DNA from 3 places in the Mesorhizobium sp. ES1-6 genome. Region 2 is predicted to be linked to each of the others. Evidence: predicted binding sites of a transcription regulator. Region 2 holds the regulator's gene; each other region holds the start of a gene.

Region 1 (6,912 bases), on a different contig from region 2:
GTGAAGTCATGGACGTACAGGACATCGTGAACACCGTCTCGCAGAGGGCCGGTATCGATCAGGCAACGACCGAAAAAGTCGTCGGCACCATTTTCTCGGTGCTCGAGCACGAGGCGGAAGGCACCAGCGCCTCCTCCTTCTTCGCCAAGATTCCGGGCGCCGACGTGCTGGCGCAGAAATATGACGTCATGGCCGCCGCCCCGGCAGGCGGCGGTGGCGGCTTCCTGTCCTCGCTGCAGGGCGCGCTTGGCGGCGTGCTCGGCGAGAAGGCGGGCGCGCTGATCAATGGCCTCGCCGCGCTCAAGGCCTCCGGCCTCGACATGGCGCAGATCCAGAAGGCCGGCGAGACGCTCGTCCAGCAGGCCGAGGCGGCCGCCGGCCCCGATTTGACCAACCAGGTGCTGGGCTCGGTGCCGAGCCTGAAGAGCCATCTCGGGCTCGGCTGAGGCGGGAGAGCCGATCGAAGTGTCAGGGCCGCTCGGCATGCGACGTTTTACTGGCCATGGTCGGCGCCGCCCCTCATCGCCCTGCCGGGCACTTCTCCCCGTATAGTGACGGGGAGAAGGACGCCGCCTTCAATGGTTAGCCAGTGTCAATGTGCAGGAAGGGCGCCAAGGCTGACACTGCTCCTTCTCCCCGTCACTATACGGGGAGAAGATGCCGGCAGGCAGATGAGGGGCGGCGCCGACGTTGCCGGAAAAATTGCATAGCTGCCAGACCACCACCCTCCCAGATCCCCCTTCCCTACTTAGGCAGCGCGTAGGCCATCACATAATCGCCCGGCTTGGTGCCGACCGAGCCGTGGCCGCCGGCAACGATGACCACGAACTGGCGCCCGTCGGCGACCGTATAGGTCATCGGCGTCGATTGCCCTCCCGCCGGCAACCTGGCCCGCCAGAGCTGTTTGCCCGACGTCAAATCATAGGCGCGCAGATAATCGTCAACGGCGGCACCGAGGAAAGCGACGCCGCCGGCGGTGATCATCGGACCGCCGATGCCGGGCACCCCGACCTTCAGCGGCAGCGGCAAAGGCGTCATGTCGTAGATGGTGCCGTTGCGGTGCTTGTAGGCGATCTGTCCTGTCCTGAGATCGGCGCCGGCGACATAGCCCCAGGGCGGCGCCTGGCAGGGGATGCCGAGCGGTGACAGGAACGGCCCCATCACCACCGCATAGGGCGCGCCTTCATTGCGGTTCAACCCCTGCTCGCTGCCGCGCCCCCCATCCGGCGGCGGCACCTGATCGCGCGGAATGAGCTGGGACTTGAATGCCAGGTAGGTCGGCATGCCGAACATCACCTGCCGCACCGGATCGACCGCCACCCCGCCCCAGTTGAAGGTGCCGAAATTGCCGGGATAGATCAGCGAGCCCTGTACGGAAGGCGGCGTGTAGCGGCCCTCGTAGCGCAAACCCTGGAATTCGATACGGCAGGCCAGCTGGTCGAACATGGTGATGCCCCACATGTCGGCGCCGGTCAGCGGCTTCGGCATGAAGGTAAGATCGGAGACCGGCTGCGTCGGCGATGTGTGGTCGCCTTCGATGGCGCCGCCCGGCGCCGGCACTTCCTTCACAGGGATGACCGGCTCGCCGGTGCGCCGGTCGAGCACATAGAGGTCGCCCTGCTTGGTCGGCCCAACAAGGGCAGGCACCACGGTGCCGTCGGCCTTGGTGATGTCGACCAGGCTGGGCTGCGCCGGCACGTCCATGTCCCAGAGGTCATGGTGCACGGTCTGGCGCACCCATTTCAACTGCCCGGTGTTAAGGTCGAGCGCGGTGATCGAGGAGGAGAATTTCTCGACATTGGCGCTGCGGCCCATGCCGAGCTGGTCCGGCGTCTGGTTGCCGAGCGGCACGTAGAGCAGGCCGAGCTTCTCGTCGGCGCTCGGCGTCGACCACATGTTGGGTGAGTTGGCGGTGTAGGTCTGGCCGGCGGCCAGCGGCGTCGTCTGGTCCGGATTGCCGGAGTCCCAGTTCCACAGCAGCTTGCCGGTGCTCGCATCATAGGCGCGGATGACGCCGGACGGCTCCTGCGTCGAATAATTGTCGTTGACCGCGCCGCCGACGATGATCTTGCCGCCCGCGATCAGCGGCGCCGAGGTCGAGTAGTAATAGCCCGACTTCGGATACGGCATGTTGGTCAGCAGATTGAGCGTGCCGCCCTCGGCAAAGGCCGGGCAAACCTGCCCGTTGGCGGCGTCGAGCGCGATCAGCCGCGCGTCCGAGGTCGGCAGGTAGACCCGCGTCGCGCAGGGCTGGCCGGCGGCGCCGGACGCATCGGCATAATAGGACACGCCGCGGCAGGTCTGGTGCTGGCGGTCCTTGTCGAGCTTGATCTTGGGGTCGTAGCGCCACTTCTCCTTGCCGGTCGCCGCATCGATCGCGATGGCGAAATTGTGCGGCGTGCAGATGTAGAGCGTGTCGCCGATCTTGAGCGGCGTCACCTGGTAGGTGGTCTCGCCGATATCGTCCGGTCCCTTCACGTCGCCGGTGCGATAGGTCCAGGCCGGCTGCAGGTTGGCGACATTGTCGGTCGTGATCTGGTCGAGCGGCGAATAGCGCTGGCCGAACTGGGTGCGGCCATAGAAGTGCCATTCGCCCGCCGGCACGTCGCCGCCGAGATTGGCGTTTGGGATCACCTTGTCGGTGTCGAGCGCGCCGGCGATATCCTTCGGGTCCGTGGTCATCGAATAGCCGGCCACCGCCAGCGATGCCAGCACGGCCAGGATCAGCGGCGCGCGACCGTCCGGACCGGCAAGGCCGCGCCGCGCCCACGGCGTCAGCAGCCACAGCGCCACCAGCACGATGATGCCGCCGCGCGGGCCGAGTTCCCACCAGTCGAAACCGGTTTCCCAGACCGCCCAGGCCAGCGTGCCGAGCACGATCGCCGCGTAGAGCCAGAGCGCGGTGGAACGGCGGCGGTAGAGCAGCCAGGCGGCGACCAGGAAGGCAAGGCCGACGATGATGTAATACCAACTGCCCCCCAGCGAAGCCAACCAGATGCCGCCGGCGCCGAGCACCAGGCCGATGAGGAAGAGGATGAGGGAGGTGATGGTGACAGCCAAGATGATACTCCTTCGACTGTTGCGCGCATGGTGGCGGCCCTGGGCAACCCGGCGCACCGTTCCTGCCCGTCCGCAGCTTTCTCCCGGCGGCCGCGCCTGTCAAGCACCGGGTCATCGGCCTCCAGCGGCTACCTCGTTCCGCCCGAGGTCGGTTCACGACCCCGGCCGCCATAGGGCCCGAGTGGCCGTATCAGGCACTTTACCGGAACAAAACGTAGACAGTTCTGGTCTTTCCCTCCCGAATCACTACATTCGGGGGAAGATGTCCGGCTTTTCCGAAGACATGCCCTTTTTCGACGAACCCGATGCGCGGCCCACGGCCCCGTCGGGCATTGCCGCGCGCGCCATGGCTGCCCGCGGTGGCCAGACCAACGCGCCCGACTATTTGAAGGGGCTGAACCCCGAGCAGCGGCTGGCGGTGGAAACCACCGAAGGTCCGGTTCTGGTGCTGGCCGGCGCCGGCACCGGCAAGACCCGTGTGCTGACCACCCGCATCGCCCACATCCTGGCGACCGGAAGGGCCTTCCCCTCGCAGATCCTGGCGGTGACCTTCACCAACAAGGCCGCGCGCGAGATGAAGCAGCGCATCGGCATCCTGATCGGCGAAGGCAATGTCGAGGGCATGCCCTGGCTCGGCACCTTCCACTCCATCGGCGTGAAGCTTCTGCGCAGGCATGCCGAGCTTGCCGGGCTGCGCTCCGACTTCACCATTTTGGACACCGACGACGTCGTGCGGCTGATCAAGCAGCTCATCCAGGCCGAGGGCCTGGACGACAAGCGCTGGCCGGCAAAACAGTTCGCCCAGATGATCGACGGCTGGAAGAACAAGGGCCAGGGCCCGGCCGACATCGCCGAGGGCGATGCGCGCAGCTTCGCCAACGGCAAGGGCCGCGAGCTCTACAAAGCCTATCAGGAGCGGCTGCAGACCCTCAACGCCTGCGATTTCGGCGACCTGCTCTGCCACCCGATCCGCATCTTCCGCGCCAATCCCGACGTGCTGAAGGACTACCACCGGCGCTTCAAATACATCCTCGTCGACGAATACCAGGACACCAACACCGCCCAATACATGTGGCTGCGCCTGCTGGCGCAAAGGCCCGAAGGCAAGCCAATCTCCCCGCAAGTGGGGGAGATGTCCGGCAGGACAGAAGGGGGCGCCTCGCGCGACAGGTCCGCCGTTAATATCTGCTGCGTCGGCGACGACGATCAGTCGATCTATGGCTGGCGCGGCGCGGAGGTCGACAATATCCTGCGCTTCGACAAGGATTTTCCCGGCGCCACCATCATCCGGCTCGAGCGCAACTACCGCTCGACCGCGCACATACTGGGCGCCGCCTCCCACCTCATCGCCCATAATGAGGGCCGCTTCGGCAAGACGTTGTTCACCGACCGCAACGACCCCGAGGACGGCAAGGTCAATGTCCACGCCGCCTGGGATTCGGAGGAGGAAGCCCGTGCCATCGGCGAGACCATCGAGGCCTACCAGCGCCAGAAGCACAATCTCAACGACATGGCGATCCTGGTCCGCGCGTCCTTCCAGATGCGCGCCTTCGAGGAGCGCTTTACCACGCTCGGCCTCAACTACCGCGTCATCGGCGGCCCGCGTTTCTACGAGCGCATGGAAATCCGAGACGCGATGGCCTTCTTCCGCGTCGTCGCGCAAGGCGCCGACGACCTCGCCTTCGAGCGCATCGTCAATGTGCCCAAGCGCGGGCTGGGCGAAGCGACCATCCGCCAGATCCACGACACGGCCCGCGCGCTGCGCATCCCGATGCTGGAGGCCGCCGCCAACCTCGCCGAAAGCGACGAGTTGAAGCCGAAGCCGCGCGCCGCTTTGCGCGAGGTCGCGGCCAATTTCGAGCGTTGGCAGAAAGCGCTGGAAACCACCCCGCACACCGAGCTCGCCGAGACCATTCTCGAAGAGAGCGGCTACACCGACATGTGGAAGAACGACCGTTCGGTCGAGGCCCCCGGCCGGCTGGAGAATTTGAAGGAACTGATCCGCTCCATGGAGCAGTACGAGTCGCTGCGCTCCTTCCTCGAACATGTCGCGCTGGTCATGGATGCCGAGCAGAATGCAGGGCAAGACGCCGTCTCCATCATGACGCTGCATTCGGCCAAGGGCCTCGAATTCGAGACCGTTTTCCTGCCCGGCTGGGAGGAAGGCCTCTTTCCCCATCAGCGCGCGCTCGACGAAGGCGGCCGTTCCGGACTGGAGGAAGAGCGGCGGCTCGCCTATGTCGGCCTGACGCGGGCCAAGAAGAACCTGCATATCTGGTTCGTCTCCAACCGCCTCATCCACGGACTCTGGCAATCGACCATCCCGTCGCGCTTCCTCGAGGAACTGCCGGAGACGCATGTCGAGGTCGCCGAAGCCGGCAACAGCTACGGCGGCTACGGCAACAACTATGGCGGCGGATCATTCGCATCTGGCCGTGGCGGCCGGCAGAACCCGTATGGCGCCTCGCGTTTCGACAATGTCGGCGCCGACACGGAAAAGTCCGGCGCCTTCTCCAACACCTATTCGACACCGGGCTGGCAGCGCGCACAGGCCAACCGCACCGAGGCGACCGACCGCAACTGGGGCACGCGCTCGGGCCATCAGGTCGAACGCATCGGCTATGGCGAGACCGATTCCGGCTACGGCGCCGGCCGCACCAGCGTGAAGGGCCGCACCATCGACGGTGAACTGGTCGCCAAATCCGTCTCCGACACGCCCTCGCCCTTCAGCGTCGGCGACCGCGTCTTCCACCAGAAATTCGGCAACGGCAACATCTCGGCCATCGAAGGCAACAAGCTGACCATCGACTTCGACAAGGCCGGCCAGAAACGCGTGCTGGATGGGTTTGTCGTCGCGGTGTGAGGATCAAGTCCCGCCAGCCTGAAATCTCGTGTCCTCACCTGTACCTTGCCTGGTTCCACTTGTGCCCGAGCAGCGACAGGATGATGATCAGCCCGTTGAAGAACTGCACGTAGAAGCCGCTCAACCCCGCCGCGACCACCCCGGTCTGGATGAAGGACACGGTGACGGCGCCGATCGCGCCGCCGGCAACCGTGCCGATGCCGCCCCAGGTCGGGGTGCCGCCGACGAACACCGAGGCCAGCACCGGCAAGAGATAGCCGTCGCCGGCGGTCGGCCACCAGGTGAAGTTGATCATCACCGAAAACGTTCCGGCGATCGCCGCACCTATGCCGACGAAGACGAACACTTTCACCCGTACGCGCTTGACGTCGATGCCCATCTGCTGGGCGCTGTCTGGATTGTCGCCGACCACCTTGACCTGCGCGCCGAAGCGGTGACGGTTGTAAAGCATCGCCGACAGCACGACGAAGGCGATGGCCCAGAAAATCTGCACCGGAATGCCGAAGACCTGGCTGGAAAAGATCTTGTAGGCCGTGCTGCCGGCAAGAGTGGTCAGCGCCATCGATTTGCCTTCGTTGATGATCTGGATCAGCCCGCGCAGCAGGAAGTTCATGCCGAGCGTGGCGATCAGCGACGACAGGCCGCCATAGACGACCAGCGATCCGACGAGGAAGCCGAGCAGCACGCCGGTGACGAGCGCCGCGGCAATGCCGAGGAACGGATCGTAGCCCGCCTGCACGACCAGCGCGAAGACCCAGGCCGCAAAACCCATCGTCGCCGGAAACGACAGGTCGATCTCGCCGCAGGTGACGACGAAGACCAGCGGCACCACCACGAACAGCGCAACGGGAAGCGTCGTCAGCACGGAGCTGTAGAGATACCAGGTGGTGAACACGGTCGGGTTGGCGATCATGAACACCGCCATCATGACGATGAACACGGCCAGCGTGCCCAGCGATGCCCGGTTGTCGAGGACGAAGCCGCGCAGC
Region 2 (6,912 bases):
GCAACTGGCTGATGCGTTTCCGCTCGACAATCTCGGATCAGCTACGCCGGCATCATCGCTTTCTTGGCCTGGCGCCGACATTACGGGCCGCGGCTGGCCTCAAGGATGGCTATGAGGAGGCGATGGAGGCATTGCGCGAAGCGATTGCCATCGAGCATCACACCGCGATCATGGAAGCGGCACTCGATCGTGACGTCGAACGGGCCAAGGCGCTGATGACGGCCCATATCGGCTACACGCTGCATGTCTATGTCCACAGCGAAGACAGTAGCGCGACCAAATACGCCGCCCGCGCCGGCAGCTTGAAGGCTGTCGCCGGATGATGTCGGGCCCGTGCACCGGCCGACGCTTCAGGAATAAAGGCCGCCCGTGAGCGGCTTGCCGGCCGTTGGCGTTTTGATTTCGTTTCGTTCCGCCGGAGATGGCACGAACACTTGCTGGAGCCTCTTACCTGGATCCTTCGAAAGGGCTGGCGCCAAGCCTCCTTCAGGGTTAGGCCGCAAGCCATTAACCATAACGATTTCAAGGCCCATGCGGAAACGAAAGGTCGTCTGCCGGCCGCAGTCGCGAGCCAAAAGCTTCTGACGCCTTAACAAATTCACTAAACTTTAAACGGTTGCAGAACACAACTGGAACAGATAGTGTTTGTTCTGGGTTTGTTTTTCGATTCTGAATCAGACCGTTGTTCAATGCCTTGGGGGCCGCGCCATGCTGACACGCAAGCAACATGAACTGCTGATGTTCATCCACGAACGCCTCAAGGAAAGCGGCATACCGCCGTCCTTCGACGAGATGAAAGAAGCGCTCGATCTTGCCTCCAAATCGGGGATCCATCGCCTGATCACGGCGCTGGAGGAACGCGGCTTTATCCGGCGGCTACCCAATCGGGCGCGTGCGCTGGAAGTGCTGCGGCTGCCGGATTCGATCGCGCCCGGCCTCAACGCGGCAAAGAAATTCTCGCCAAGCGTCATCCAGGGCAGCCTGGGTCAAAACAATCTCGGTCGCCAGATCAAGCCGGCGGCCGCACCTTCGCGACTGCCCGCGGCCGGCAATGACGACGATGCGGTTTCAGCCGTGTCCATCCCGGTCATGGGCCGTATCGCCGCCGGTGTGCCGATCGACGCCATCCAGCATCAGACGCATACGATCTCGGTGCCGCCGGATATGATCATGGGCGGCGAGCACTATGCGCTGGAAGTCAAGGGCGACTCGATGATCGAGGCCGGCATCTTCGACGGCGACACGGTCATCATCCGCAATGCCGATACGGCAAGCCCAGGCGAAATCATCGTGGCGCTGGTCGACGAGGAGGAAGCGACGCTGAAGCGGTTCCGCCGCAAAGGCGCCTCGATCGCCCTCGAAGCCGCCAATCCGGCCTATGAAACCCGCATTTTCGGGCCGGACAGGGTCAAGGTGCAAGGCAGGCTGGTCGGCTTGATCAGGCGCTACTGAGCCTGTTTGCCATCGGGCTTGTCGGGCTTGTCGGGCTTTTTATAGGGCGGCAGTCCCCTCGCCTCGCGTGAGAATTTTCGTTGCTCATGCCAGGGCCGGTATGGTTGGTCGACGGCGAATTCGATCTTGGCCGGGGTCGTGGCCGACCGAGGATCGAAGAAGACCGCGGCACTTCCCTTGCGGGCGAGCTGCCGTTTGGTGACGACGAGAACCAGCGGATTGTGGCAGGCATCGTAGGCGGTCGCGTCATTGACGACGATGAGGTCGGCGAACGCGCAGGCCTTCCAGGTGTCCTTGCGGTCTTCGACATGCGCTATGATCGCACCGGACGGGTGTCGAGCGATACAGACGCCTTCGGTGCAATAGAACGGCGCTCCCGCCGGCAGGTTTACCGCATCGGCGATGGCGAATTGCCCACCTGCCTTGTCGAACATCTCCGGTACGACGATGGCTTCGGATGTGAGCGCGCGTTTCCAGTTGTCGACGGTGAATTCGTTCGGGCGAGCCCGGTTGACCGCGAGTTCGCCGCCGCCGATCGGCAGCGCGACCAGCCGCGCATCTTCCGAGATCAGCACATCGGGGGTGCGCGTATCCGACACAGTCAACAAGCTGGCAAGCGCGAATGGCAGTGCCGCGAGCCGCAGCCGGGTCGTCGCCATCGTCGCGATGACCAATGCGACGGTCACCAGCAGCACGGATTGCCGCGAAATCAACCCGACACCATCGATTGGCGAGCGCTCCGATATCCACGCCGATACGGCAATCATCGCCGTCAGGCCTTTGCCCATGAGGTAAAGAGCCGGCCAATCCAGTCCGAACGGCATCAGCAACGCACTGGCGACGGCCAGGAACATCACGACCGACACGATCGGCATGACGGCCAGATTGGCGAACAGGCTGAGCGGCGACACCCGCTGGAAATGCCAGATCGCAAACAGCGCCGTGGCGCTGCCGGCGATGATGGACGTCATGGCCAGTCCGCCTGCCCCCAAAAGGAGTTTTCGCGTCAGGAACCCAGCCAGGGATCGCTTTGGCGCCGGTGGCCTCGTCTTTCCCGCATGGTGATCCGCCCAGCCCGCATAAGCGCCGACCAGCGCCGCGGTCGCCGCGAAAGACATCTGGAAACTCGGACCCACGACCTCGTGCGGGGACACCGCGATGACGGCAATGGCCGAGATTGCCAGGTTGCGCATTGTCAGCGCCGCCCGGTCGAACAGAACGGCGATCAACATCACGGCCAGCATGATGAAGCTGCGCTCGGCGGCGACGACGACACCCGAGATGACGAGATAGGCCGCGATCGAGAAAAGCGCGGCGGCGGCGGCGTACTTCTTGACCGGGCGGCGTGAGGAAAAATCCGGAAACAGCGCGAATACGCCGCGCATCAGCATCATCATGGTGCCCGCGACCAGCGCCATGTGCAGTCCGGAAATGGAAATGATGTGATAGATGCCTGTCCGCCGCATGGCTTCGTTGATTTCATCAGGAATGCCCGCGCGCACCCCGACCATCAGCGCCGCCGCGATCTCACCCTCGGCGCCACCGACACTGGCTCTGATGTGGTCAGCGATGTCCTGCCTGGTATTTTCGACCGACGAGGCAAGGCGGGACCACAGCGGCGCCTCGTCGTCGTCGGGAACGATCCTTGGCGTTCCCATGAAGAAGCCGCTGCCGCCGATCCCAGCGAAATAGCTGTCGAAGGAGTAATCATAACTGTCCGGGCGCACCGGACCGGTCGGCGGCAACAGCCTGGCGTAGCCGCTCACCAGCGAACCGGCCTTCACGCCGGCCGGTATCTTGGCGGCGGAAATGCGAACCCGTTCCGGTGCATAGCGCAATTTCGGCCGGGCGGTCGACGTCACGTCGATGGTCAACCGGATACGTCCGGTCTCCATATAGTCGAGCGACACCACTCGGCCGGTCACCTGCGTGGCGATTTCAGAGCCAAGCATCGGCGTCCCCGCCCGCCACGTCTCGACCTTGGCGGCGAGCACGCCAAGGGCGCAGAGCAGCGCGGCCATCAGACATAGATGGGTCCTGGGCCAGGATCGCGAGGCGACCGCACAGAGAGCCATCAGCACGACGGCGGCGATGGGCTGGACGAACCCAGGTTCGGCCGCCATCGAGAAATAGACGATGACGCCCGTGGCCAGGAACACCGGCACCAACAGGAATGCGATGCCGCGATCGAGCTCCAGCGTGGCCGCCGAAGCCACGCCCGCCTGTATTTGCGGCCATGAAAGGCGGCCGAGATGACGTCGCAAGCGAGCGATCGCACCGGTTCTGGACACGGTGACCGGCGCGTTGATGCCCTCGGGCAAGGACTGCTCGCCAGGGCGCGATACAGGCGGTGCCGCCGGCGCCGATGGTGCGAGCGCGGGATTGGCAAACAGGGATCGTTCGCTGACGCCGACAATGGCGTCCTCGCCCTGTTCCGAGCCCCGGCTCCGTCCAGCCATCGGGTCTGCCCCTTGCACCCTCGACGCCCTATGCTACATGAACGCGCGACGCGCGAAAGTCCGCGCACGCCGCACCCCGCTTCAGACGTTTTCCGAGAGTTCCATGTCCGACAAGGTCATCACCCGTTTTGCCCCCTCGCCGACCGGCTATCTGCACATTGGCGGCGCGCGCACGGCGCTGTTCAACTGGCTCTATGCCAAGCACACCGGCGGCACGATGCTGCTACGCATCGAGGACACCGATCGCGAACGCTCCACGGATGCAGCCACCGCGGCCATTCTCGACGGGCTGACTTGGCTCGGCCTGTCGTGGGACGGGGATGCGGTCTCCCAGTTCGAGCGCGCGCCACGCCACCGCGAGGTGGCCGAGGAACTGGTGCGCCTGGGCAAGGCCTATTACAGCTACGAGACACCAGCCGAACTCGAGGCGATGCGTGAGGCCGCGCGGGCCAAGGGCCTGCCGCCGCGCTACAACGGCCACTGGCGTGACCGCGATCCGTCGGAGGCACCCGTCGGCGTCAAGGGCGCCATTCGCATCAAGGCGCCGACCGAGGGCGAGACGGTGGTGCAGGACCGGGTCCAGGGCGAGGTGCGCTTTCCCAACAAGGATCTCGACGATTTCATCATCCTTCGGTCGGACGGCAACCCGACCTACATGCATGCCGTTGTCGTCGACGATCACGACATGGGCGTCACCCACATCATCCGTGGCGACGACCACCTGACCAACGCCGCCCGCCAGAGCGTGATCTACAACGCCATGGGCTGGGACGTGCCGTCGATGTCGCACATCCCGCTGATCCATGGTGCCGATGGCGCCAAGCTGTCTAAACGGCACGGCGCGCTCGGTGTCGAGGCCTATCGCGCCATGGGCTACCTGCCGGAGGCGCTGCTCAACTACCTGGCGCGCCTGGGCTGGAGCCATGGCGACGACGAGATCATGTCGATCAAGGACATGATCTCCTGGTTCGACATCGGCGACGTCAACAAGGGCGCGGCGCGATTCGATTTCGCCAAGCTCGAGGCGCTGAACGGCGTCCATATGCGCCGCATGGCCGATTCCGAACTGTTCGACATTTTCATCGCCACCTTGCCCTATCTGGAGGGCGGCCCGGCGATGGCGGCGCGCCTCGACGAGAAGAACAAGGCGCAGTTGCTGGCGGCACTTCCGGGGCTGAAGGAGCGCGCTAAGACGCTGGTCGAGCTCGTCGATGGCGCCGCCTTCCTGTTTGCCGCGCGGCCGCTGCCGATCGACGACAAGGCGGCACTGCTGCTCAACGACGATGCCCGCAAGATATTGCGTGGCGCTCACGAAGCTTTGAAGTCGCTGGCGGGCGACTGGACGGCGGCCACGGCCGAGGCCGCGATCCGCGACTATGCGCTGGCTGGCGGCTACAAGCTTGGCGCCGTGGCCCAGCCGCTGCGCGCCGCCTTGACCGGCAAAAGCACCTCGCCCGGTGTGTTCGACGTGCTGGCCGTGCTGGGGCGCGAGGAAAGCCTGGCGCGCATAGCGGATCAAATCGATTAGGAGCAAACTGGCCCAAGAAGATTGGCATTGAAAGGCGGGTTTCGCAGTGCAACATTAGGCCTTGGCCCAATCTGGCACGCACCTCCTAGAATGCGGTGGCGAATAAGCGCATTGCGGTGATTTCGACGTGTCGCTCTGCGGAATTTGCCTTTGCCGGCATGAGGAAACAAGAAGGAGTTTGCAATGACCGAAGCTGCGAAAAAACTGGATGTGGGCGGCCAGGAGGCCACGGCAACGCTGGAATTCGCCGGCAAGACCCACGAGTTCAAGGTGCGAAGCGGCTCGGTCGGGCCCGACGTCATCGACATCGCCTCGCTCTACAGCACCACCGGCGCCTTCACCTATGATCCCGGCTTCACCTCGACCGCGAGCTGCGAATCCGAGATCACCTTCATCGACGGCGATGCCGGCATCCTCCTGCACCGCGGCTATCCGATCGACCAGCTGGCCGAGCACGGCGACTTCCTCGAAGTCTGCTATCTCCTGCTCTATGGCGAACTGCCCACCAAGGCGCAGAAGGACGATTTCGATTACCGCGTGACGCGCCACACCATGGTGCACGAGCAGATGTCGCGCTTCTTCACCGGCTTCCGCCGCGACGCGCACCCGATGGCGGTTATGTGCGGCGTGGTCGGCGCCCTGTCGGCCTTTTATCACGACTCGACCGACATTTCCGACCCGTACCAGCGCATGGTTGCCTCCATGCGCCTGATCGCCAAAATGCCGACGATCGCGGCCATGGCTTACAAATACCACATCGGCCAGCCGTTTATTTACCCGAAGAACGATCTCGGTTTCGCGGCAAACTTCCTGCATATGTGCTTTGCCGTGCCGTGCGAGGAGTACAAGATCAACCCGGTGCTGGCGCGCGCCATGGAGCGCATCTTCATCCTGCATGCCGATCACGAGCAGAACGCTTCGACCTCGACCGTTCGTCTCGCCGGCTCGTCGGGCGCCAACCCGTTCGCCTGCATTGCCGCCGGCATCGCTTGCCTGTGGGGTCCGGCGCATGGCGGCGCCAATGAAGCGGCGCTCAACATGCTGGGCGAGATCGGCCATGTCGATCACATCCCGGAATTCATCGCCCGCGCCAAGGACAAGAACGATCCCTTCCGGCTGATGGGCTTTGGCCACCGCGTCTACAAGAACTACGATCCGCGTGCCAAGATCATGCAGAAGACCGCGCATGAGGTGCTGGGTGAACTCGGCATCAAGGACGATCCGCTGCTCGACATCGCCATGGAACTGGAAAAGATCGCGCTGACCGATCCCTATTTCATCGAGAAGAAGCTCTACCCGAACGTCGACTTCTACTCCGGCATCACGCTGAAGGCGCTGGGCTTCCCCACGACCATGTTCACCGTGCTGTTCGCCGTTGCCCGCACGGTCGGCTGGATCGCGCAGTGGAAGGAAATGATCGAGGATCCGCGCCAGAAGATCGGTCGTCCGCGCCAGCTCTACACCGGAGCGCCG
Region 3 (6,912 bases), on a different contig from region 2:
CGCGGCGGACTTGCCGTCATCGCGCGGCCCGAACAGCTCGGCGCCATTCTCGACGCGATTTCGGGCCGCTTCGGCGAAGCCGAGATGCTCGCCGTGCACCCGCGCCCGGACGCGGCGGCAATCCGCATTGTCGTGCGGGCAGCCCTTGGCGCACGGGGAAAGCTCGCCATTCGTCCGCCCCTGATGCTTCACGCACGATCGGGCAACGGCCCCGACGAGCGCAGCGAAATGATCACCAACGGGCTCGCCTCGCTGTTCGGAGACTGAGCCGTTCGCGGCCCGCGCATTGCCGTTGGCTGGGAAATCCCTACATGCCTGCAACCATTGCCGGAGACCACGCCACCGTGAAACGTCTTTTCAACCGCCTGCTGCCGAAATCCTGGCGCTCCACCGTCGTCACCATTCCGGTCATCCGGCTGCACGGCACCATCATGGCCGGCGGCGGCCAGTTCCGGCCGAGCCTGTCGATTGCCTCGACCGCCGGACTGATCGAAAAGGCGTTCTCCTTCGACGCGCCGGCGGTCGCGATCTCGATCAATTCCCCCGGCGGCTCCCCTGTGCAGTCGCGGCTGATCTTCAAGCGCATCCGCGATCTCGCCGTCGAGAAAAACAAGAAGGTGCTTGTCTTCGTCGAGGACGTCGCGGCTTCCGGCGGCTACATGATCGCGGTCGCCGGCGACGAGATCTTCGCCGACCCCTCCTCCATCGTCGGTTCGATCGGCGTCGTATCGGCCTCGTTCGGCTTCCCCGAATTGATGAAGAAGATTGGCGTCGAGCGCCGTGTCCATACCGCCGGCCAGAACAAGGCGGTGCTCGACCCGTTCAAGCCCGAGAAAAAGGAAGACGTTGAGCGGCTGAAGGCGCTGCAGCTCGAAGTGCACGAGACCTTCATCGACCTGGTTAAAGAGCGGCGCGGCACGAAGCTGGCGGACGACCCGGACCTGTTCACCGGCCTGTTCTGGACCGGCAAGCGAGGGTTGGAACTTGGCCTTGTCGATGCGCTCGGCGACATGCGCACGGTGTTGAAGACCCGCTTCGGGCCGAAGACCCAGCTCAGGCTGGTCTCGGCGCCGCGCGGTTTGTTCAGCCGCTTCGGCCTGTTCGGCTCGAACAAGGGCTTTTCAGCGCCCGACATCGCCGCGGCCGCGGCCAGCGGAATCATCGATGCGGCGGAAGAGCGCGCATTGTGGACGCGCTTCGGCCTTTGAAAAAGCCATGAAAGCGTCTAGCATGGTTGCCCGAAAGACCCGACCGGCCGCCCTTACCGGCCCTGCGTGGTAGGAGTTTTGACATGCCGCAGCTCATTTTCTTCGCCGTCGTCGGCGTCGCCGCGTATTTCGGCTACCGCACCTTCCTGCGCGAGGCCGAGCGCGTGACGGCCAAGGTGCGGCGGACCGAAAAACAGGCGGCGAACGGCACGATCGGAACGCTGGTCAAGGATCCGAAGACCGGCGAATACCGGCTGGCCAAGGACTGACGCTCATTTCACTCGCAATCGAGACCGTGGACTCCGGACCGGTTGTCCGGACGTGGGCAGCACCCGCCAAGATAAACCTTGCCCTGCACGTCACCGGCAGGCGCCCCGATGGCTACCACCTCATCGAAAGCCTGGCGGTGTTCACGCGCTTTGGCGACAGGATCGAGATCGCGCCGACCGACAGCGACGAGTTCAGCGTGTCCGGCCGCTACGCGCCTGACGTTCCGCTCGATGGCGGCAATCTCGTGCTGAAGGCCCGCGACGCGTTGCGGCAGGCCGCCGGCATTCGCAGCACGCCGCCGGTGAGCATCAGGCTCGAAAAGAACCTTCCGGTCGCGTCCGGCGTGGGCGGAGGGTCGAGCGACGCGGCGGCCGTGCTGCGCGGGCTGGCGGAGAGCTGGGGGCTGGACATCGATGGTGCCGGGCTGGCGCGGATCGGTCTGTCGCTCGGCGCCGACGTGCCGATGTGCCTGGCGGCAAAGCCGCTGGTGGCGCGCGGCATTGGCGAGGAGCTCTCGATGGTGCCGGATTTTTCGGCGCTGGGACTGGTGCTGGTCAATCCGGGAACGCCGGTGTCGACAGCGGAAATCTTCGCGGCCATTTCCAGTCGCGACAATGAGCCTCTGCCGCCGCTGCCGCGCCGCATCGATTTTCATAGCCTGCGCAACTGGCTGGAGGTGACCCGAAACGACCTCGAACCGGCGGCTGTTACGATGCAGCCCGCCATAGGCAGGGCGCTTTCCTGGCTCGATAAGGCTGGATCGGGATTTTCGCGGATGTCGGGATCGGGCGCGACATGCTTCGGACTGTTCGAGACCGGCAATGTAGCCAAGCGTGCGGCCGCCGAAATCCGCGCCCGCCAGCCCGACTGGTTCGTCGCCGCAACGCGCAGCATGGCCTCGGAGGCCGAGTGAGATGGCCAGGGTTGACGAGAACCGTGCCTTCGTTCCGGTGCGCATCGCGGTGCTGACGGTTTCCGATACACGCAGCCTCGCCGACGACAAATCCGGGCAGACGCTGGCCGATCGCATCACCGAGGCGGGTCACATCCTGGCTGCCCGCGACATCGTCACCGACGACCGCGAAAAGATCCGCGACACGGTGCTGGCGTGGTCGCGGGACAAGGCCGTCGACGTCGTGATCACCACCGGCGGCACCGGTTTCACCGGCCGCGATGTGACGCCCGAGGCGCTGGAGCCGATCTTCGAAAAGCGCATGGATGGCTTCTCGGAAGTGTTCCACCGCATCTCCTACGACAAGATCGGCACCTCGACGATCCAGAGCCGCGCGACCGGCGGCGTCGTCAACGCCACCTTCGTCTTCGTGCTGCCGGGCTCGCCCGGCGCCTGCAAGGACGCCTGGGACGGCATCTTGAAGACACAACTCGACTACCGGCACATGCCCTGCAACTTCGTCGAGATCATGCCGCGCCTGGACGAGCATCTGCGGCGCGGGAAATCGACGTCGTAAAAGCCGAGGCAAAGTGCCGGCTTCACGCCGTGTTCGCCAGGCAGAACAGCGCCGGCGCTTTCGAACGGCCATTCCAAACCGGATGCCGGAGACAGTATTTTCGTGGGCAATCCCTACCGTTCACGAGAAGGCAGATATGGCCGTGCAAACTGGGACCATGCACACCGCGGGTGCCATTGCGGCAATATACGCCTGCGATTTTCGACCGAACTGGATCCATCGCAAATCGAAGTCCGCGCCTGCCAAAGAGCGGTCGCAAAAAATCACCTTTGCCTCGGCGGCGCCGCCCAGATCTCGGCGTCGAGCCGCCTGGTCGCCAGCCCGCGCGCCAAGGCCTCGGCGGTGGCGGCATTCTTGGACAGGGATGCCGCCTGCCGCTTGCTGATCACCAGTCCGTCGGCGAGCGCACGGTTTGCCGAAAAGACCCGGGCCAGGAACGGCGGACGGCTGCCCCGCGCTCGCGAGAACCGCGCGGCCATTGTCTGCCTGGCCGTATGGGCGACAACCGCGTCGATCCAACCCTCCACCAGCCTCGCACCCGGTTCGAGAAACAGCAGCCAGTCACCCTTGGCCTGGCGAATGCCGGCGGCGATGCCGCCGCTCCCCACATAGTGGCAGCCGGCATGCTCGGCCACACGATGCGTGTGGTCGGTGGAGCCGGTGTCGCAGATCACGACCTCGCGCACCACGCCCTCGACCGCGCCGCCGATCAGCGTCGCCAGCGTGCGGGCGAGGCCCTCCTCGTCATTGTGCGTTTCGATGAGAACACTGAGCATGATTAGCCGAATAGCGGAAAGGGTTGGCCGGCGCCAGTTTTTGCGGCGCACCATAGAAAGTTCTTGCTTTGTTCTCATCGGTAAAATAGGAATAATTTCATGAGCAGAGCGATTCGACAGAACACGGACAGTCCCTGGGAGCGGGCGAAGATGGAACCGATCATGCGCGCCGACATTGCAGCCTTCGGAGCAGGACGAGCCGAGATGGCCAATGCGATGATCGAGCAGAGCGGGATGCGGGTCCGTCCGGACCGCAACCGCGGCCGGTCGGCGGGCATCAATCCGTCCGGCCGGTTCGAACCTGTCAGCCGGCATGTCTTCGACGATGGCTGGAGTTCGCTGGAGGAACTGCCCCCGTTCAAGACCGAGGTGCAAGTCGAGAAGCCGCGCACCATCATCACCCGCAACGAATCGCCCGACATCTCCTTCGACCGGTCGATCAACCCCTATCGCGGCTGCGAGCACGGTTGCGTCTATTGCTTCGCGCGGCCGACGCATTCGTTCATGGGCCTGTCGCCGGGCCTGGATTTCGAATCCAAGCTGTTCGCCAAGCCGGACGCGGCCCGCCTGCTCGACAAGGAATTGTCGAAGGACGGTTACCAGCCGCGTACCATCGCCATCGGCACCAACACCGATCCCTACCAGCCGATCGAGAAGCAGTACCGGATCATGCGCGAGATCCTCGAAGTGCTCGAGGCACGCGGCCATCCGGTCGGCATCGTCACCAAATCGGCCTTGGTGGTGCGCGACATCGACATTCTGTCGCGCATGGCCGAGCGCGGGTTGGCCAAGGTGGCGCTGTCGGTGACGACGCTCGACCGCATGCTGGCGAGGACGATGGAGCCTCGCGCATCGACGCCGACCAAGCGGCTGGAGGCGATCAGGCAGCTTTCGGATGCCGGCATCCCGGCTTCGGTGATGGTGGCGCCGATCATTCCGGGCCTGACCGACCAGGAGATGGAACGCATCCTCGACTCGGCATACCATGCCGGAGCGCGCGAGGCTGGCTATGTCGTGCTGCGCCTGCCGCTGGAGGTCAGCCCGATCTTCAAGGACTGGCTGCTGCGCCACTATCCCGATCGCTATCGCCACGTCATGTCGCTGATCCGTTCGATGCGCGACGGCAAGGACTACGATTCGGAGTGGGGCAAGCGCATGAAGGGCGCCGGACCCTATGCCTGGCAGATCGGCCGGCGCTTCGAGATCACCGCCAAGCGGCTCGGCCTCAATGCCGAACGGCGCACGCTGCGGACCGATCAGTTCGTCGCGGCCGGCAAGGATCAGGAGCAGTTGATGCTGCTTTGAACGATCATACCGCCGCGGCCGTTTGATTGCCGCCGTGGCGAAAAAATCCCGTCCGGCCTGCCCCGGCCTGCAGACGGTGCCCTCCCGGTCCGGCGCCCCACCCGACCCGGAGGGACTTGCGGAGAATCGGAGCCGATGCGAACCTCGCCGCAACATGGCTCGCACGCGTTCCGATTCTCCGCTTCTCTTCGAAATCGTCGAGAAACCCGATTTCTCCTTCGAGACGAAGGCGATGGCCGATGGCCTGTGGCCGGTCGCGGGGATGGACGAAGCCGGCCGAGGCCCGTTGGCCGGGCCGGTGGTGGCGGCGGCAGTGGTGCTCGATCCGGCCAACATTCCCGAAGGGCTCGACGATTCCAAGCGGCTTAGCCATTTGCAGCGCGAAGCGCTGTTCCTGCGCATTCTTGGCTCCGCGCAGGCTGTTTCCATGGCCTCGATCAGCGCTGAGGGCATCGACGGCAGCAACATCCTGAAGGCCAGCCTGGAAGCCATGCGCCGGGCTTTGGTCGGACTGTCGGTTCGACCGAAGCTCGCGCTTGCCGACGGTCGCGACGTGCCGCCGGGATTGCCGTGCGACGGCCGGGCGCTGATCAAGGGCGACCAGCGCTCGCAGTCGATCGCCGCCGCCTCGATCGTCGCCAAGGTGATGCGCGACCGCATGATGTGCGGCTGCGGCAGCCACCACGACCGCTACGGTTTCGAAGTCCATATGGGCTACGCCACGGCCCGGCACCGCACGGCGATCGAGGCGCATGGCCCGGTGGCACGGCTGCACCGCGTCTCGTTCGCGCCGTTCAGGCTGGGTGGCGTCGAGGTAGCGGAAGAAGAGAGTTTTGCCGAGCTGGAGTGAGGCGACGGCCACCGTTGCGACGCTCGTAAGTCCCGGCCTGGATCCTAAGGTCTGCGCGCGTCGCTTCGCTCCTTACTTCGCCCTAGGATGACGAATTCATACGTCACAAAACAAAAAAGCCGCCAGGTTTCCCGGGCGGCTTTTGATTTGCTTGATACTCTCAGCTCAGTTGAGCTTGGCCTTCACATCCTGCAGCGCGGACTTGAACAGGTCGGCTCCGGCCTTGGCGTCGACCTTGGCGGCGAGCAGCGCGCGGGCGGCCTCGACAGCGATATCGACGGCGCTGGCGCGCACTTCGCCGATCGCTTCGCGCTCGGCCTGGCCGATCTTCTGTTCGGCAAGCGCGGTGCGCCTGGCGACATAGTCCTCGGTCTTCTTGTGCGCCTCGGCGGCCAGCATTTCAGCCTCGCGCTTGGCTGCCGCGACAATGTCGGCGGCCTCCTGCTCGGCTTCCTTGCGCTTCTTCTTGTACTGGCCAAGCAGTTGCTGGGCTTCGTCGCGCAGCTTCCGGGCCTCGTCGAGCTCATTGCTGATCCTGGCGGCGCGGGCGTCGAGCGCCTTGGCGATCATGCCGGGCACCTTGATGTAGACGGCGATGGCCAGGAAGATGATCAGGGCAACCGTGGCCCAGAGCGTTGCGAGAGATGTAGCGTCCATGATGCGCTCCTCACCCGGCCACGGATTTGACCGCGGCCGCGATCTCGGCCTTGCTGGCCTTGCCGCCGACCAGTGCCTCGACGATCGCCGAAGCGGTGTCCTCGGCGATGCTGCCGACTTCCTTCATGGCGTTGGCCTTGATGGAAGCAATGCGTGCCTCGGCCTCGCCAAGCTTCTCGTCGAGCGAGGCCTCGATCTTCTTGCGCACGGTCTCGGCTTCCGCCTTGGCCGCGTCGTTGGCCTGCTGGCCGATCGCATTGGCGTTTTTCTTGGCTTCCGCCAGTTCCTGCTCGTAAGCGGCAACGGCGGCGTCCGCCTCGCCCTTCAACTTGGCTGCCTGGTCGAGATCCTGGCTGATGCGATCGTTGCGGACATCG

Evidence for each region. Region 2 encodes LexA, which represses DNA repair genes until DNA is damaged. Its sites were predicted from a motif close to TGTTCNNNNTGTGTTCNG; they were not measured.
Region 1: the regulator LexA is predicted to act here: its motif matches at 3,264-3,281, upstream of LB564_RS18795 (ATP-dependent helicase).
Region 3: the regulator LexA is predicted to act here: its motif matches at 3,782-3,799, upstream of LB564_RS12535 (PA0069 family radical SAM protein).

The regions. Positions count from the first base shown of each region.
Region 1 covers NZ_JAIUGU010000007.1:109,202-116,113, reverse strand. Annotated here, with positions in the region: gene LB564_RS18805 (hypothetical protein) at 9-446, shown strand; gene LB564_RS18800 (glucose/quinate/shikimate family membrane-bound PQQ-dependent dehydrogenase) at 745-3,060, opposite strand; gene LB564_RS18795 (ATP-dependent helicase) at 3,323-5,923, shown strand; gene LB564_RS18790 (ABC transporter permease) at 5,958-6,912, opposite strand, start outside.
Region 2 covers NZ_JAIUGU010000001.1:488,142-495,053, forward strand. Annotated here, with positions in the region: gene LB564_RS02620 (GntR family transcriptional regulator) at 1-323, shown strand, start outside; gene lexA (transcriptional repressor LexA) at 709-1,452, shown strand; gene LB564_RS02630 (ComEC/Rec2 family competence protein) at 1,446-3,911, opposite strand; gene gltX (glutamate--tRNA ligase) at 4,015-5,439, shown strand; gene gltA (citrate synthase) at 5,623-6,912, shown strand, end outside.
Region 3 covers NZ_JAIUGU010000004.1:85,729-92,640, forward strand. Annotated here, with positions in the region: gene LB564_RS12505 (tRNA1(Val) (adenine(37)-N6)-methyltransferase) at 1-267, shown strand, start outside; gene LB564_RS12510 (S49 family peptidase) at 345-1,208, shown strand; gene LB564_RS12515 (NfeD family protein) at 1,292-1,477, shown strand; gene LB564_RS12520 (4-(cytidine 5'-diphospho)-2-C-methyl-D-erythritol kinase) at 1,504-2,391, shown strand; gene moaB (molybdenum cofactor biosynthesis protein B) at 2,393-2,947, shown strand; gene LB564_RS12530 (glycosyltransferase) at 3,211-3,723, opposite strand; gene LB564_RS12535 (PA0069 family radical SAM protein) at 3,874-5,028, shown strand; gene LB564_RS12540 (ribonuclease HII) at 5,183-5,878, shown strand; gene LB564_RS12545 (F0F1 ATP synthase subunit B) at 6,044-6,535, opposite strand; gene LB564_RS12550 (F0F1 ATP synthase subunit B) at 6,546-6,912, opposite strand, start outside.